DNA from 2 places in the Microbacterium xanthum genome. Region 2 is predicted to be linked to the other one. Evidence: predicted binding sites of a transcription regulator. Region 2 holds the regulator's gene; the other holds the start of a gene.
What was found. Region 2 encodes HrcA, which represses chaperone genes, less so after heat shock. Its sites were predicted from a motif close to TTNGCACTCGNNNNNNNCGAGTGCNAA; they were not measured.

Region 1: the regulator HrcA is predicted to act here: its motif matches at 4,253-4,279, upstream of RZO50_RS01745 (Hsp20/alpha crystallin family protein).

The regions. Positions count from the first base shown of each region.
Region 1 covers NZ_JAWHUE010000001.1:348,877-356,365, reverse strand. The annotation lists gene araA (L-arabinose isomerase) at 1-267, shown strand, start outside; gene RZO50_RS01780 (aldose 1-epimerase family protein) at 271-1,215, shown strand; gene RZO50_RS01775 (hypothetical protein) at 1,154-1,420, opposite strand; gene RZO50_RS01770 (hypothetical protein) at 1,543-1,740, opposite strand; gene RZO50_RS01765 (DUF5684 domain-containing protein) at 1,904-2,299, shown strand; gene RZO50_RS01760 (SDR family NAD(P)-dependent oxidoreductase) at 2,322-3,170, opposite strand; gene RZO50_RS01755 (asparagine synthase) at 3,279-3,893, shown strand; tRNA gene RZO50_RS01750 (tRNA-Arg) at 3,939-4,011, shown strand; gene RZO50_RS01745 (Hsp20/alpha crystallin family protein) at 4,359-4,829, shown strand; gene RZO50_RS01740 (L-serine ammonia-lyase, iron-sulfur-dependent, subunit alpha) at 4,924-6,411, shown strand; gene RZO50_RS01735 (hypothetical protein) at 6,557-7,489, opposite strand, start outside.
Region 2 covers NZ_JAWHUE010000004.1:2,595-10,083, forward strand. The annotation lists partial or broken gene RZO50_RS12320 (ExeM/NucH family extracellular endonuclease) at 1-74, opposite strand, end outside; gene lepA (translation elongation factor 4) at 260-2,119, shown strand; gene RZO50_RS12330 (DUF1990 family protein) at 2,172-2,822, shown strand; gene hemW (radical SAM family heme chaperone HemW) at 2,842-4,059, shown strand; gene hrcA (heat-inducible transcriptional repressor HrcA) at 4,145-5,188, shown strand; gene dnaJ (molecular chaperone DnaJ) at 5,239-6,360, shown strand; gene RZO50_RS12350 (16S rRNA (uracil(1498)-N(3))-methyltransferase) at 6,362-7,096, shown strand; gene RZO50_RS12355 (HIT domain-containing protein) at 7,144-7,489, shown strand, end outside.

The sequences.
Region 1 (7,489 bases), on a different contig from region 2:
GAGGCGCCCGATCTTCCGAACCTGCCGGTCGGTCGGGCCGTGTGGAAGCCCGCTCCCGACTTCGCGACGTCGGCGGCCTGTTGGCTTGCCGCGGGGGCGGCGCACCATACTGTGATGACGACCGCCGTCGGTCTGGAGGTGTTCCGCGACTTCGCGGAGATCGCCCGTACCGAGCTCGCCGTCATCGACGAGGCGACCACCGTGCGCGGCTTCCAGCAGGAGCTGCGGTGGAACCAGGCGTACTTCCGACTCGCACAAGGACTGTAGAACATGGCTCGAACCCCCGCGTCCGGAATCCAGCACCACCTCCGGGCAGGTGATTACGAGGCTGACATCGCCGGTGTCGGCGCCACGCTGCGGTCATTGACCCACGCCGGTCGCGACCTCATCGTGCCCTTCGCCGCAGACGAAGTGCGTCCCGCGCATCGCGGCGCGACGCTCGCGCCGTGGCCGAATCGCGTCGTCGACGGCGCCTACTCGTTCGGTGGACGCGACTTCCAGCTCCCGCTCACCGAGCCCGCTCGCTCGCACGCGCTGCACGGCCTGGCCACGTGGCAGCACTTCCGTGCGATCGATGAGGGCGCCGACCACGTCACCCTCGAGGCCGTCATCGAGCCGCAGACCGCCTACCCGTGGCGTCTCGTGGTGCGCACGAGGTTCGCACTGTCGGCCGACGGTCTCACCCAGACCGTGACGGTCGAAAACGTCTCGGACGCGCCTGCTCCGTGGGGCACCGCTCCCCACCCCTATCTCGTCGCGGGGGACGGGCCCCTGGACCAGTGGGTCCTGGAGCTTCCGGCCGAGCGCGTCCTCGCGGTCACCGACGACCGCCTCATCCCGACCGAGCTCCGCGACGTCGCGGCGGACGATCCGGCGCGTTTCGACTTCCGGGTTCCGCGGACGATCGGCGACGCGGAGATCGACCACGCCTACACCGGTCTCGTGCGCGACGGTGACGGCTGCGCCACGGTGCGTGTGACCACGGTGCACGGCACCGGCGTGCTCATGCAGTGGGGGGTGGAGTGCCCCTGGGTGCAGGTGCACACGGCCGACCGACCGGTCGCTGCCGAGAACCGCTTGGGGCTGGCCGTGGAGCCGATGACGTGCGCTCCGGATGCGTTCAACGCCTCACGGTACGACTACGACGCGGGGCTCATCGTGCTCGAACCCGCGCAGCGGGCGTCAGCATCGTGGCGGATCGCCGCGATCGTCTGATCCAGGGGGTCGACCGTTCCAGTCCGTAGCGGACCGCCAGCGCGCTCCAGCCGCATCCGAGCGCACCGATGGTGAGCGCCAGCATGCCGCTTGCGCGGGAGAGAACGGTCGAATCCGCGGCGAGGATCACGGTGAGTCCCATGACGATGAGCGCCGCGCTTCCGGTGGCGACGAACAGGGCGACGGCTGTGCTGCGAGGGGACATCGGGGCCTCCGGGGTCGGGCGTGCGTGCGCGCGCATTCCTTGTTCGGAGACGTTCGTCGATCGGATGGGGGGACGACGAAGGGCCGCGAGGTGCGCCGCGGCCCTTCGTCGTCGCAGGCGCGTCAGCTGTCGCGCATCCGTTCGTTGGCCTCGTTCTTCGCCTTCACCGAATCCCGCTCGGCTTCGGCCTTCTTGACGTCGGACTCGGCCTTCATCTCGTCGACCTTGTCGTCGATGCGGTCCTTGGTGTCTTCCCAGGCCTCGCTCGCCTTGCGGCCGGCGGTCTCGGCGGCGTCCTTCGCATCATCCATGAATCCCATGAGTCACTCCCTCTCTCGAAAGGCTCGAGGGTCCTTGTGGGCCCGTCGGTGACGCTAATGCGTCCGCGGCGGCGAGCGGATGGGGTTGCGCGCGCACGGGTCGCTCGCTACTCGGCCGGAAATGTATCAACGCTCCCAGCGAACTCTCAGTATTGTCATGGATATGAACACCTTCGCCGACATCGTCACCTACGACGCCGACCCCGCCGCCGGCATCGCCGTCTTCACAGGCTTCGGCCTGGCCTGGCTCGCTTTCTACGTGCTGCTCGCCGTGGCACTGTGGAAGGTCTTCTCCAAGGCCGGATACCCGGGCTGGCTCGCGATCATCCCGATCGTCAACATGTTCGTGCTGGTCAAGGTCGCCGGATTCTCCGCGTGGCTCGGCCTGCTCTACTTCATCCCGCTGGTCAACCTCGTGTTCTCGATCATCGTCGCCTTCCGCACCGGAAAGGCCTTCGACAAGGGCGGCGTGTTCTCCTTCTTCCTGCTGTGGATGTTCGCGTTCGTCGGCTACTTCATCGTCGGCTTCGACAAGTCCACCTACACCAAGCCGGTCTGATCCGAGCGTCGGTCGGCCGTCGTCACCCCACGGGCGTGGTGGTGTCGACGGCCTCTTTCAAGGGGCGGCGCATCACTGCCCAGTAGTGGGACGGGGCCAGGCGCGAGAGCACGTCGACGAGGCGTGCTTCACGGCCGATCATCGTCCGGGCGCGCCGACGGATCGTCGCCTCGACGATCTTCTCGCCCGCGTCCCCCGGTTCGGTGCGGTACATCGCCGCCTGCGCCGCGGCGGCACGCGCGGCGACGGCCGGGTCGACCGCCGCCGCGTAACGGCCGTGGAGGATGATCCCCGTCTTCACGCCGGCCGGGTAGATCGCGCCGACGGTCACCGACGTCTGCTCGAGCTCGTGCCGCAGCGCCTCGGTGAAGCCCCGTACCGCGTACTTGCTCATCGCGTACGGGATGCGCCCCGCCGGAGCGGCGAGGCCGTAGATGCTCACCAGATGCGTGATGTGTGCGGCGGGCTCGCGCAGCAGCGCGGGAAGCAGCGCCTGGGTGATGTTCACCGTCCCCCACAGGTTCACATCCATGAGCCACCGCATCTCGGCCATCGTGAGTTGGTCGACGCCGCCGAGCATCGAAGACCCCGCGCACGTGACGAGCGATTGCACGCGCGGGTGGTGCGACGTGATCTCATCGACCATCGCGATCACCGCGTCGTCGGAGGTCAGGTCGACCGTGTGGGTGGAATGGCCGCGACCGCGCAGATCCCGGGCCACCGATTCGAGGCCCTCGGCGTTGCGGTCGACGAGGGCGACGTGTGCGCCCCGGGCCGCCATCCGGCGCGCCACCTCCGCGCCCATTCCGCTGGCGGCTCCGGTGATCACCGCGGTGCGCCCGCGCACATCCAGGTGTGCTCGTCGGGTCATGGTCGTCCTCCGCATCGTCGCGTGCCCCCTATTGTGTCCGATCTCTGAGGCGAACCCGAGAGGGCCGCCGGAGGCGGACGATACGATCGGGGGCGGAGGTGCGCGCACATGGGACGCAACGCGGACGCGATCGCCGAGGGCGTTTCGATCGCCGCCGCCGCCGCGCGGCTGACGGTGCGCAATCGCATCCTCGTCGACACCATCGCCCGCAACGAGCCGTTCGACCCGGAGCGCGTCGCCCCGCTGGCGCGCGAAACGCTGCTCGCGCTGGCCGCCGAGCAGGAGGCCGCTGCCGAACTCACGCGCAAGCTGCGCAAGAAGGCGTGGGGGAAGTACTCCGACCCGGGGAGCACTCACGACTACCGTGACCGCGACACCCGGAACCTCCGGCGCCGTCAACGCCAATACACCGGGGTGGCCAAGGTGCTTCGCGAGCGCGCGGATGACGTGGAGGCCGTGCGAGAGCTCGTGGCCGATGCGCGGGAGGCTGCCTGGGGAGACGTCGAGTCGAACCTGCAGCGCCGGCTCGTCGCCGAAGGGGCCAGGCCCGACCTCGAGCCTGACTACGCCAAGATGCGCGCGGCTCGGATGCAGGCCCTCCGGCTGGTCGATCTCCCCAGGCTCGCCGCGCATCGGCGTCGCGTCGACCCACCGGCGATGGGCGATGTCCAAGACCCAGAGGACGTGGCCGCCGCGCTTGATTCGCCACCGACCGAATCGTGATGTAGGCTGAACCTTGGCCTTCGCGCCGTTTCGTGCGAAGGTCCTGCGCCTCTAGCTCAATGGATAGAGCATCTGACTACGGATCAGAAGGTTGGGGGTTCGAGTCCCTCGAGGCGCGCACTGTGTTGAGACAGTGAGAAATCCCTCGCCCATCGGGCGGGGGATTTTCGTTTTCCGGTGTTTCGTCCCGCGTCCCGCGTCCCGTCGCACTCCGCACCGAGGTGTGTTTCTGCGGTGGCGCAGCGTGCTCGCGCGGGGGATTCGGTGCCCTCGTCGTGCGCCCTCGTTCCGCCGGGAGCTCGACCGGCGCCCGAGGCGCCCGCTTCCCGCCGGTCGTTCGCCGAGGGCGATCGAAAGATCTGGCACTCTCTGGCCTCGAGTGCTAATCTTTTCTTACTTGAGTCGATGCGACTCAACTTAAACCATCGTCGGGCCTTGCGTCCGACCCGCCACGAAGGAGAAGAAATGGGAACCTACGACCCGTTCCGCGAGCTGGACCGCATGGCGTCGAGCCTCCTCGACGCGCGACGTGGACCCCGCCGCATGCCGATGGACCTCTACCGCGACGGCGACCATTACGTCCTGAACGCCGACCTGCCGGGCATCGACCCGGGGTCGGTCGACATCGACGTCGACGGACAGCTTCTCACCATCCGCGCAGAGCGCACCCTCGCTTCCGGCGACGGCGTGAAGTGGATCACCCGGGAACGTGAGACGGCGAGCTTCGTCCGCCAGTTGAACCTCGGACAGGGGATCGACACCGAGCGCATCTCGGCCAGTTACGGCAACGGCGTCCTGTCGGTGATGATCCCGGTCAGTGAGAAGGCCAAGCCACGCAAGATCGAGGTGTCGACCGAGGGGCAGCCGTCGGTGCTGCAGGCCCACGAGTCGCACGCGTCGGCACCGGCCGACGGCCCGGCGCCCGTCGAGCAGTAACCCGCAGCGGCACCAACGACGCCCCGGCTCCGCGGAGTCGGGGCGTCGTGCGTTTCGGAGCGCGATCTCGGCAGTGCAGGCGTAGCCTGTCGGGGTGAGCGCCTACGTCTCGGCGTTCGAGCTGTTCTCCATCGGTGTAGGACCCTCGAGCTCCCACACGGTCGGTCCGATGCGCGCCGGCCGTGACTTCGCGGCGCGCCTGCGCGAGATCGGTGTCCTCGAGAACGTCGCGCACGTCGGGTGCTCCCTGTTCGGCTCCCTCGGGGCGACGGGGATCGGCCACGGTACGCCCGACGCGGTGGTCGCGGGGCTTTCGGGACTCGATCCCGAAACGGTCGACCCGGACGAGGTCCGCGGAGCGTGGATGAACTGGCGCGAGGGATCGCGACTTCCGCTGGCCGGCATCCGGCCGGTCGCGTTCGCGAAGGGCGACATCGAGTTCTCTCCGCGCACGCGCCTGCCCGCGCACCCGAACGCGATGACCCTCGTCGCGCGGGACTCGGCCGGCGCCGTCGTCGGGGAGGAGACCTATTACTCGGTGGGTGGCGGCTTCATCCGACGCGACGGGGAGCCCCTCGACGTGGCGGTCGCGTGGCCGCTGCGTTTCGACACCGCGGCGAAGCTTCTGGGAATCTGCGACGACGAGCAGCTGACGATCGCCGAGGCCGCTCGGCGGAACGAAGAAGCGCTGCGTTCCGAGGAGGACGTCGCAGCGGGACTCGACCGCATCTGGGACGCCATGGCGGCGTGCGTCGAGGCCGGACTCCACGCCGACGGCACCCTGCCCGGCATGCTGCGGGTCGCCCGGCGCGCTGGGCGCATCCGCATGCAGCTCGAGGAGGTGACGGCGGCGGGCGGGCGTGAACTGCCGGGGGAGTGGCTCGGCGCGTATGCCCTTGCGGTCATCGAGGAGAACGCCGCCGGAGGTCGGGTCGTGACCGCCCCCACCAACGGTGCGGCCGGCATCCTTCCGGCCGTCGCGATGTACTGGTGGAACTTCCTCGCAGACTCCGGGCTCGGCACCGGAACCGCGGTCACGCCGCACGGGGAACTGGCCGGCAGTGCGTTGCGGGGATTCGGCGCCGCGGCCGGCGCGTCTTCCACCACGTGCGACGAGGAGGCCGTGGCCGAGGCGAATCGCCGCCGTGGGATCCGCCGATTCCTCCTCACGGCCACGGCCCTCGGATCCCTCTTCAAGGCGAACGCGTCGATCTCCGGAGCGGAGGGCGGGTGCCAGGCGGAGGTCGGATCCGCGTGCGCGATGGCCGCCGGCGGCCTGACGGCGGTGATGGGCGGCACGAATCGCCAGATCGAGAATGCCGCCGAGATCGCCATGGAGCATCACCTCGGGCTGACGTGCGACCCCGTCGGAGGTCTCGTTCAGATTCCGTGCATCGAGCGCAACGCGATCGCCGCCGCCACGGCTGTCACCGCCGCGCGGCTGGCCCTGCGCGGCGACGGGTCGCACTTCGTGTCGCTCGATGCCGTGGTCGAGACGATGCGGCAGACCGGCCTCGACATGTCGCACAAGTACAAGGAGACCAGCGCAGGCGGCCTCGCCGTCAACGTGATCGAGTGCTGACCGCCTTCCGGTTGGACGGCCGGAGCCCCCGTGCCCGCCTTCACCGGTCACCCGATGTCGTACCCGTCGATTCACCTGTCACCGGATGCGGCTATCGCCACCGACATCGACATCGAGCGGCAACCGAACACCACGCCCGGACGGGTCACCCGGACGTTCCGCGTCTCCAGCCTCGCTGCTCGAGGTGTCTACGGATGCGGTGGACGGCCGGAGCGACACTCGGCGTGAGGTGTATCGCTGAGAACCGGAGCACGGTCCATCCCAGATCCTGGTAGCGCCCGTACTTCTCGATGTCCCGATTCCATTGGCGTCGGTCGGTGCGATGCTGGTCTCCCTCGCACTCGATGAGCAGGCTGTACGACGGGTACGCGAACTCGGTGCAGCCGACGAGTCGCCCATCGCCATCGCGTACGTCGTAGTCGAGGATCGGATCGGGCAAGCCGGCGCGTGACAGTCCGAGACGCAACGCGGTCTCGGTGGGGCTGGCGACGCCCTCGCGCAGGAGCGGCAGCGCCTCGCGGAGCACGCGCGCGCCGAGTCGCCGCCCGGCCTCGATCGCGGCTTCGAGGTGGGCGAGCGTGCCTCGTGCCGCCTCGGGGCCCGTGCGATGCCCGTCATCGGTGCGCGGACGGTGCAGGATCGCGTCGCCCGCGGCGACGAGGTCGTCGAGCGTGAGGATGCCGCCGAGCTGCGCCCAGGTCGCGGCGGGCGACGCGAGCGTCATGCCGTCGCGCGTGCGGACCGACACGAGGTGCGGGGCGAGCTGGTGTCCGCGGATCCCCGCGGCACGCGGCGCGCGGTGAGGTGCCGCGACGGAGACGTCGAGGGCGTCCGGCGATGCCACGCCGCTCGGCAACGGCAAACCCCACAGTGCGGCCGCCGTGGCATGGCTGAAGAATGCGTGCTCCGCCATCACGGTGCTGTACGCGGCCGCATTCCTCGTGATCTCCCGGCGTCGGTCGCTCGCGGCGATGATGCGAGCCGACCCGGCGCCGCGCGTGTCGAGGTCGGCATCTTCGCGGCGCACGCGGGCGCCGATGTAGGGCGTCTCGAGGTCGCGCGCCCGAAGGCGCCCGGT
Region 2 (7,489 bases):
GCGACCGCGGTCAGAGCTGCCGCGGTCGAACGCGCGCGGGACGCGCGCGCAGAGGGGGGTGTCGGATCAGTCACGACCGAGGACTCCTTCATGAGGTGTGTTCAGGCGTCGGCGCGGTCGCCGGCGGCCGTGACAACTCTCGGCGACTTCGGGACGTTTTGCGAGAGTCTTGCGTGAACAATGCGTTAACTGCGGATGTCGGAGCGGTTCTGCACCTGCGCGCGTCCTCGACGTCGACCCCCCGTAGAATCGTCGGGACATGTCACCGCGCGCACTCGAGCCCCTCCAGCCTTCCGCGACCCCGCCGGAGTCGATCCGGAACTTCTGCATCATCGCCCACATCGACCACGGCAAGTCGACCCTGGCCGACCGCATGCTGCAGATCACCGGCGTCGTCGCCGATCGTGACATGCGGGCCCAGTACCTGGACCGCATGGACATCGAGCGCGAACGCGGAATCACGATCAAGTCGCAGGCGGTGCGGATGCCGTGGGCCGTCGCGGACGAGTCCGGCGTCGACCGAACGTTCGCCTTGAACATGATCGACACGCCCGGGCACGTCGACTTCACCTACGAGGTCTCGCGCTCCCTCGCCGCCTGCGAGGGAGCGATCCTGCTCGTCGACGCCGCGCAGGGCATCGAGGCGCAGACCCTCGCGAACCTGTATTTGGCACTCGAGAACGATCTGCAGATCATCCCGGTGCTGAACAAGATCGATCTGCCCGCCGCCGATCCCGACAAGTTCGCCGCCGAACTGGCCGGACTCATCGGAGGCGAGCCGGAGGATGTCCTGCGGGTCAGCGGCAAGACGGGCATGGGCGTCGAGGCGCTCCTGGACCGGCTCGTCGAGAAGGTCCCCGCACCGGTGGGCGATGCCGATGCCCCCGCTCGGGCGATGATCTTCGACTCGGTCTACGACTCCTATCGCGGTGTCGTGACGTACGTGCGCATGATCGACGGCAAATTGGAGCCGCGTCAGCGCATCCAGATGATGTCGACGCGCGCGACGCACGAACTCCTGGAGATCGGCGTATCCAGCCCCGAGCCGAAGCCGACGAAGGGACTCGGTGTCGGCGAGGTCGGGTACCTCATCACCGGCGTGAAGGATGTCCGACAGTCCAAGGTCGGCGACACCATCACCGACCAGCGCAAGCCCGCCGCGGACGCGCTCCCGGGGTACACCGACCCGAAGCCGATGGTCTTCTCCGGCATCTATCCGATCGACGGCAGCGACTACGCCGACCTCCGGGAGGCACTCGACAAGCTGAAGCTCTCCGACGCGTCGCTGCAGTACGAGCCGGAGACCTCGGTGGCTCTGGGCTTCGGGTTCCGCTGCGGGTTCCTGGGTCTGCTGCACTTGGAGATCATCACCGAGCGGCTGACCCGCGAGTTCGACCTCGACCTGATCACAACGGCGCCGTCGGTCACCTACGATGTGGTCACCGACACGGGGGAGACCGTGACGGTTACCAATCCCAGCGAGTACCCCGACGGGCGGGTGGCCGAGGTCTCGGAGCCCGTCGTGAAGGTCGGGATCCTCCTTCCCAAAGACTACGTCGGCACGGTCATGGAGCTGTGTCAGTCCCGTCGCGGGACCCTCCTCGGGATGGACTACCTCAGTGAGGACCGTGTCGAGCTGCGGTACAACATGCCCCTCGGTGAGATCGTCTTCGACTTCTTCGACCAGCTGAAATCCAAGACCCAGGGGTATGCGAGCCTCGACTACGAGCCCGCGGGGTCACAGACGGCCGATCTCGTCAAGGTGGACATCCTGTTGCAGGGGGAGAAGGTGGATGCGTTCAGCTCGATCGTCCATCGTGAGAAGGCGTACGGGTACGGCACGCTGATGACCGAACGGCTGCGCAAGCTCATCCCGCGTCAGCAGTTCGAAGTGCCGATCCAGGCGGCCATCGGCGCGCGCATCATCGCGCGCGAGAACATCCGCGCCATCCGCAAGGACGTGCTGGCCAAGTGCTACGGCGGCGACATCTCCCGGAAGCGCAAGCTGCTGGAGAAGCAGAAGGAGGGCAAGAAGCGGATGAAGATGGTCGGGCGCGTCGAGGTCCCCCAGGAGGCGTTCATCGCCGCGCTGTCGGGTGACGTCGAGACCAAGAAGTAGTTCGCGACCGGCTCCCGGCGGATGCTCGGGAGGGGATGGGTAGGCTCGGAACATGCGCCGCGGAACCTTCAAGGACGACACGGTCGACTACGCCGCCGTCGGGGCGACACAGGCGCCCGATCTCATGCACTTCCCTCCGGAGCGCAGCCTTCCCGCGGAGCAGTCTTGGCGGATCGGATCCGGGCAGGCGCGTTTCGCCTCAGCGGGGGAGGCGCTGCTCGGATGGGCGGCCCAGCGTGGCACCGGGTTGACGCTGAGCGACGTGCGCCCGGCTCCCGGGCCGATGTACTCGGGCGTGAGTTTCGACGCCGAGGGGGCCCCGATCGCCCCTAGTCGTACCGAGGCCGATCAGCGCTTCGACGCCGATGGCACACCGTTCGTCGGGGCCGGCACCACCATTCACCTCTCCGGTCGCGTGGCCGGTATGAGCGCCGACGCGGAGCTCCGCGTGATCTTCGCCGTCGAGGAGCCGCGCAGGACCGGGTTCGCCCTGGGAACCGTGGGCGGGTCCGTGGTCAGCGGTGAGGAGTCGTTCATGGTCGAGTGGTACGACAACGACGAGGTGTGGTTCACGGTTCGTGCCTTCGATGCGCCGCGTTCTCTGCTGTACCGGCTCTGTCCGGCGCTGACGCGCCGTCGTCGCCGCGAACTGTTCACCCGCTACCTGCGCGCGATCTCGCCGCTCTACACGACGTCAGCGTGACTCGCGGGGGGTCTCGCTGATGGGCGCCGCGCTGCCGCTGGGTGATCCGGCGCCGCGGGATGGGATGCTGCCGAAAGACCTCGTCATCGATGCGGACGCCGCGTTCGGCGTATACCTGCACGTGCCTTTCTGTCGGGTTCGATGCGGCTACTGCGACTTCAACACCTACACGGCCTCCGAGTTGCGGGGGGCACGGCAGGACACCTACGCCGACACGCTGCTCGGCGAGATCGAGCACGCCGGACGCGTGCTCGCCGTCCGTGCGCCGCTGCGTCCTGCGGCGACGGTGTTCTTCGGCGGGGGGACACCGACGCTCCTCCCTGCGGGCGACCTCTCTCGGATGCTGTCGGGGGTGCGCGACACCTTCGGTATGACTCCCGGTGCCGAGGTGACGGTGGAAGCCAACCCCGACACGGTGACTCCTCGCGTGGTGGCGGAGCTCGCCGATGCGGGCGTCACCCGGATGTCGATCGGCATGCAGTCCGCCGTGCCGCACGTCCTGGCGGCGTTGGACCGCACCCACCGGCCGGAAAACGTCGAGACCGCCGTCCGGGCGGCGCGGAGCGCGGGCCTGAAGGTGAGCGTCGATCTCATCTACGGTGCGCCCGGGGAGCGACTCGAGGACTGGGAGCGTTCGCTCGGAGCCGCCGTGGCCCTCGAACCTGATCACGTGTCGGCGTACGCCCTGATCATCGAGGAGGGCACCAAGCTCGCCCGGCAGATCCGTCGGGGTGAGGTACCGGCTCCCGATGACGACCTCCAGGCCGACATGTACGAGATGGCGGAGTCGATGCTGACGGCGGCGGGGCTGGGATGGTACGAGGTGTCGAACTGGGCACGGACCGACGCCGACCGGTCCTTGCACAATCTGGCCTACTGGCGCGGCACCGACTGGTGGGGATTCGGACCCGGCGCGCACAGTCACGTCGCCGGTCTGCGCTGGTGGAACGTCAAGCATCCCGCCGCCTACGCCGCACGGCTGGCGGCGGGCGACTCGCCCGCCGCGGGGCGCGAGCGGCCGGACGCTGCCTCGCGGGCATTGGAGAAGGTGCTTCTGCGCTCGCGCATCCGGGAGGGACTGCCGATTCTTGAGGTGTCCGAGGACCGGCGCGGGGCCGTCCCCGCACTCATCGCGGACGGACTCATCGACGGCGCTCGTGCGATCTCCGGGGTGATCGTCCTGACGATGCGCGGGCGGCTGCTGGCCGACGCCGTCGTGCGGGCTCTCACCGACTGAGCGCACGCTCCGGGTCGGGCACGATAGAATTGGCACTCACTCGAGACGAGTGCCAGGGAAGCCGGACACGTACGCGGGAGGATCGATGGTCAGCGCACGCGGACTGGAGGTCCTGCGCGCGATCGTGCAGGACTACGTCGAAACGCGTGAACCGGTCGGCAGCAAATCGATCGTCGACCGTCATGCGTTCGGCGTGTCGGCGGCGACCATCCGCAACGACATGGCGCTCCTCGAAGACGAGGACCTCATCACCGCCCCGCATACGTCATCAGGCCGCGTTCCGACCGACAAGGGGTATCGCGTCTTCGTCGACCACCTGTCGGAGGTGCGGCCCCTCTCGCCGGCCCAGCGCACGGCCATCATGTCTTTCCTGGAGGCACCCGGGGATCTCGACGACCTCATGGTGCGCACCGTCCGCGCCTTGACGCAGTTGACCGGTCAAGTCGCGATCGTGCAGTACCCGTCCTTCGCGCAGGCTCACGTGTCCCATGTGGAGTTGGTCGGTCTGGACGCCGGGCGCATGCTCGTCGTCCTGGTCACCGACACCGGCCGGGTCTCGCAACGTCTGCTGTTCCTTCCCCACGAACCCGTCGCCGAAGACCTCGTCCGGATGCGCGCGACGGTGGCCGACCTCATCGTGGGCCGCTCGATCCGGGATGGCGCGCAGGCCATCGCCGACCGTCTGGCGTCGGTGGCGACGGGGACGCGCTCCCCGCACGACACCGTGGTGGACCTCATCGCGAGCGTGGTTGCCGAGGAACTCGACGAGTTCCGGCAGGATCGTCTGGTCATGGCCGGGACCGCGAACCTCGCCCGCCGCGAGGCGGATTTCCGCGGCAGCATCTACCCGCTCCTGGAGGCGATCGAGGAACAGGTGACCCTGATGCGACTGATGGGCGAGATGGTCGCCGACGAGCACGGGCTGGCCGCGAGCATCGGACGGGAGAACGAACCGTTCGGTCTGGCCGAGGCGTCGGTCGTGGCCGGTGAGTACGACGCACCCGGCACTCGGGCCCGTGTGGGTGTGCTGGGGCCGACACGCATGGACTATCCGAGCAATCTCGCGTCGGTGCGCGCTGTGGCGCGCTACCTGTCGCGGCTGCTCGACGAAGACGAGAACGCCCGCTGAGGCGTCCGACGACAGACGAACCCGTGGCGACACGGGTGGGAGAGGCGAACGTGGCTGACCACTACGAAGTACTGGGTGTCTCGCGGGACGCGAGCCCGGAGGAGATCAAGAAGGCCTATCGGCGGCTCGCGCGCGAGCTTCACCCGGACGTGAATCCGGGGGAGGACGCCGCCGAGCGGTTCAAGTCGGTGACGCACGCCTACGACGTGCTGAGCGACCCCGACCAGCGCGCGCGCTACGACATGGGTGGAGACTCGCCGTTCGGGGGTGGCGGAGCCGCCGGTTTCGGTTCCTTCGGCGACATCTTCGAGACCTTCTTCGGTGCCGGCGGCGGCGGGGGAGCGCGGGGGCCGAGGCCGCGCTCGCGCCGCGAACGGGGCCAGGACGCTCTCGTGCGGGTCACCCTCGACCTGGGCGACGTCGTGTTCGGCGTCCACCGCGACATCGAGGTCGACACCGCTGTCCTGTGCGAGACGTGCGACGGCTCGTGCTGCCAGCCGAACACCCAGCCGGTCACGTGCGACATCTGTCACGGGTCCGGCCATGTGCAGCAGCAGGTGCGAAGTCTGCTGGGCAATGTCGTCACCAATGCGCCGTGTCGCGTGTGCCAGGGCTACGGGACGACGATCCCGTACCCCTGCGCCGCATGTCAGGGACAGGGTCGTGTGCGGGCGCGTCGCACGGTCTCTCTCGACATCCCCGCTGGTGTCGAGACGGGTCTGCGCCTGCAGCTGCCGGGCTCGGGAGAAGTCGGTCAGGCGGGCGGGCCCCACGGTGACCTCTACATCGAGGTCACCGTCAAGGACCACGAGACCTTCAGCCGAGAGGGCGACGATCTGCTGGCGACCCTCGACGTGTCGATGCCCGATGCCATCCTCGGGACATCGACGACGATCGAATCGCTCGACGGACCGGTGGAACTCGAGATCCGCCCGGGCGTGCAGGCCGGAGACGTCCTGACCATCAAGGGGCGCGGGATCACTCCGCTTCGCGGCAGCCAACGCGGGGACCTGCGCGTGGGCGTCCATGTGGTCACGCCCACGCGGCTGGATCACAAGGAACGGGCCATCATCGAGGACTTCGCCAAGCGCACCAAGGCGCCCTCGCCTCAGCTCGCGCAGTTCCATCAGGGCCTGTTTGCGAAGTTGCGCGATCGCCTCCGGAACGGCTGAGGTGGCGCTGCACTTCGTCCTCGAGGACGGCGGAGGGCTCGAGGGCGATGAGGTGGTGCTCGAAGGCCGCGAGGCTCATCATGCGGCGGCGGTGCGTCGTCTGCGTGCGGGGGAGCAGGTGACCGTCGGCGATGGTCGCGGCACATGGCTGAGGGGCGAGGCGGCGGAGGTCTCCTCCGGCCGGGTGGTCATCACGGTTCAGGAGCGACGCCACGTCCCCGCCGCCGAGCCGCGCCTGGTGCTCGTGCAGGCGTTGGCCAAGGGCGACCGCGACGAGTTGGCCGTCCAGGCGGCGACGGAGATCGGCGCAGACGAGATCGTTCCCTGGCAGGCCACGCGGAGCGTGTCGCGCTGGGAGGGCGCCAAGCGTGAGAAAGGGCGCGCCCGTTGGCGGACCATCGCCCGCGAGGCGGCGAAGCAGGCCCATCGCGCATGGATCCCCGAGGTCGCAGAGCCGGTTTCGACCGCGCAGCTGATCGAACGCGGCCGCGGTGCGCGGGTTCTGCTGCTGGTGCCGGGTGCGGCGGTGCCGTTGAGCGGCACCGTGCTGGACGCAGCCGACGCCTCGGACGTCGTGCTGGTGGTCGGGCCCGAAGGGGGTATGGCGCCGGAGGAGATCGAGCGGCTGTGCGAGGGCGGTGCCCGCCCCGTGCGACTGGGGCAGAACGTGCTGCGCACGTCTACCGCCGGTCCCGCGGCGCTGGCGATCGTCAGTGCGGCGCTCGGACGATGGTGAAGCGCCGCCCCGCCCGCGGCGTGACGCCGCGCCGATAGACTCGACGTATGACGGAATCGTCTGTTTTCACCCGCATCCTTCAGGGCGAGATCCCTGCGGAGATCATCGCCCAGACCGAGAACGCCTTCGCGATCCGCGACATCGCCCCCCAGGCGCCGGTGCACTTTCTCGTGATCCCGAAGACGGAGCGCTACCGTGACGTCGTCGAGCTCGCCGACGGCGACCCCGCTTTGCTGGCCGAGGTCGTCGGTCTCGCCCGCGCCCTCGCGGACGAGCACGCGGGCGGCGAGTTCCGCCTCGTCTTCAACACCGGTCCGGGGGCGGGTCAGACCGTGTTCCACGTTCACGCGCACGTCCTTGCCGGCCAGCTGGAGGAGAAGACCCTCGGTGCCT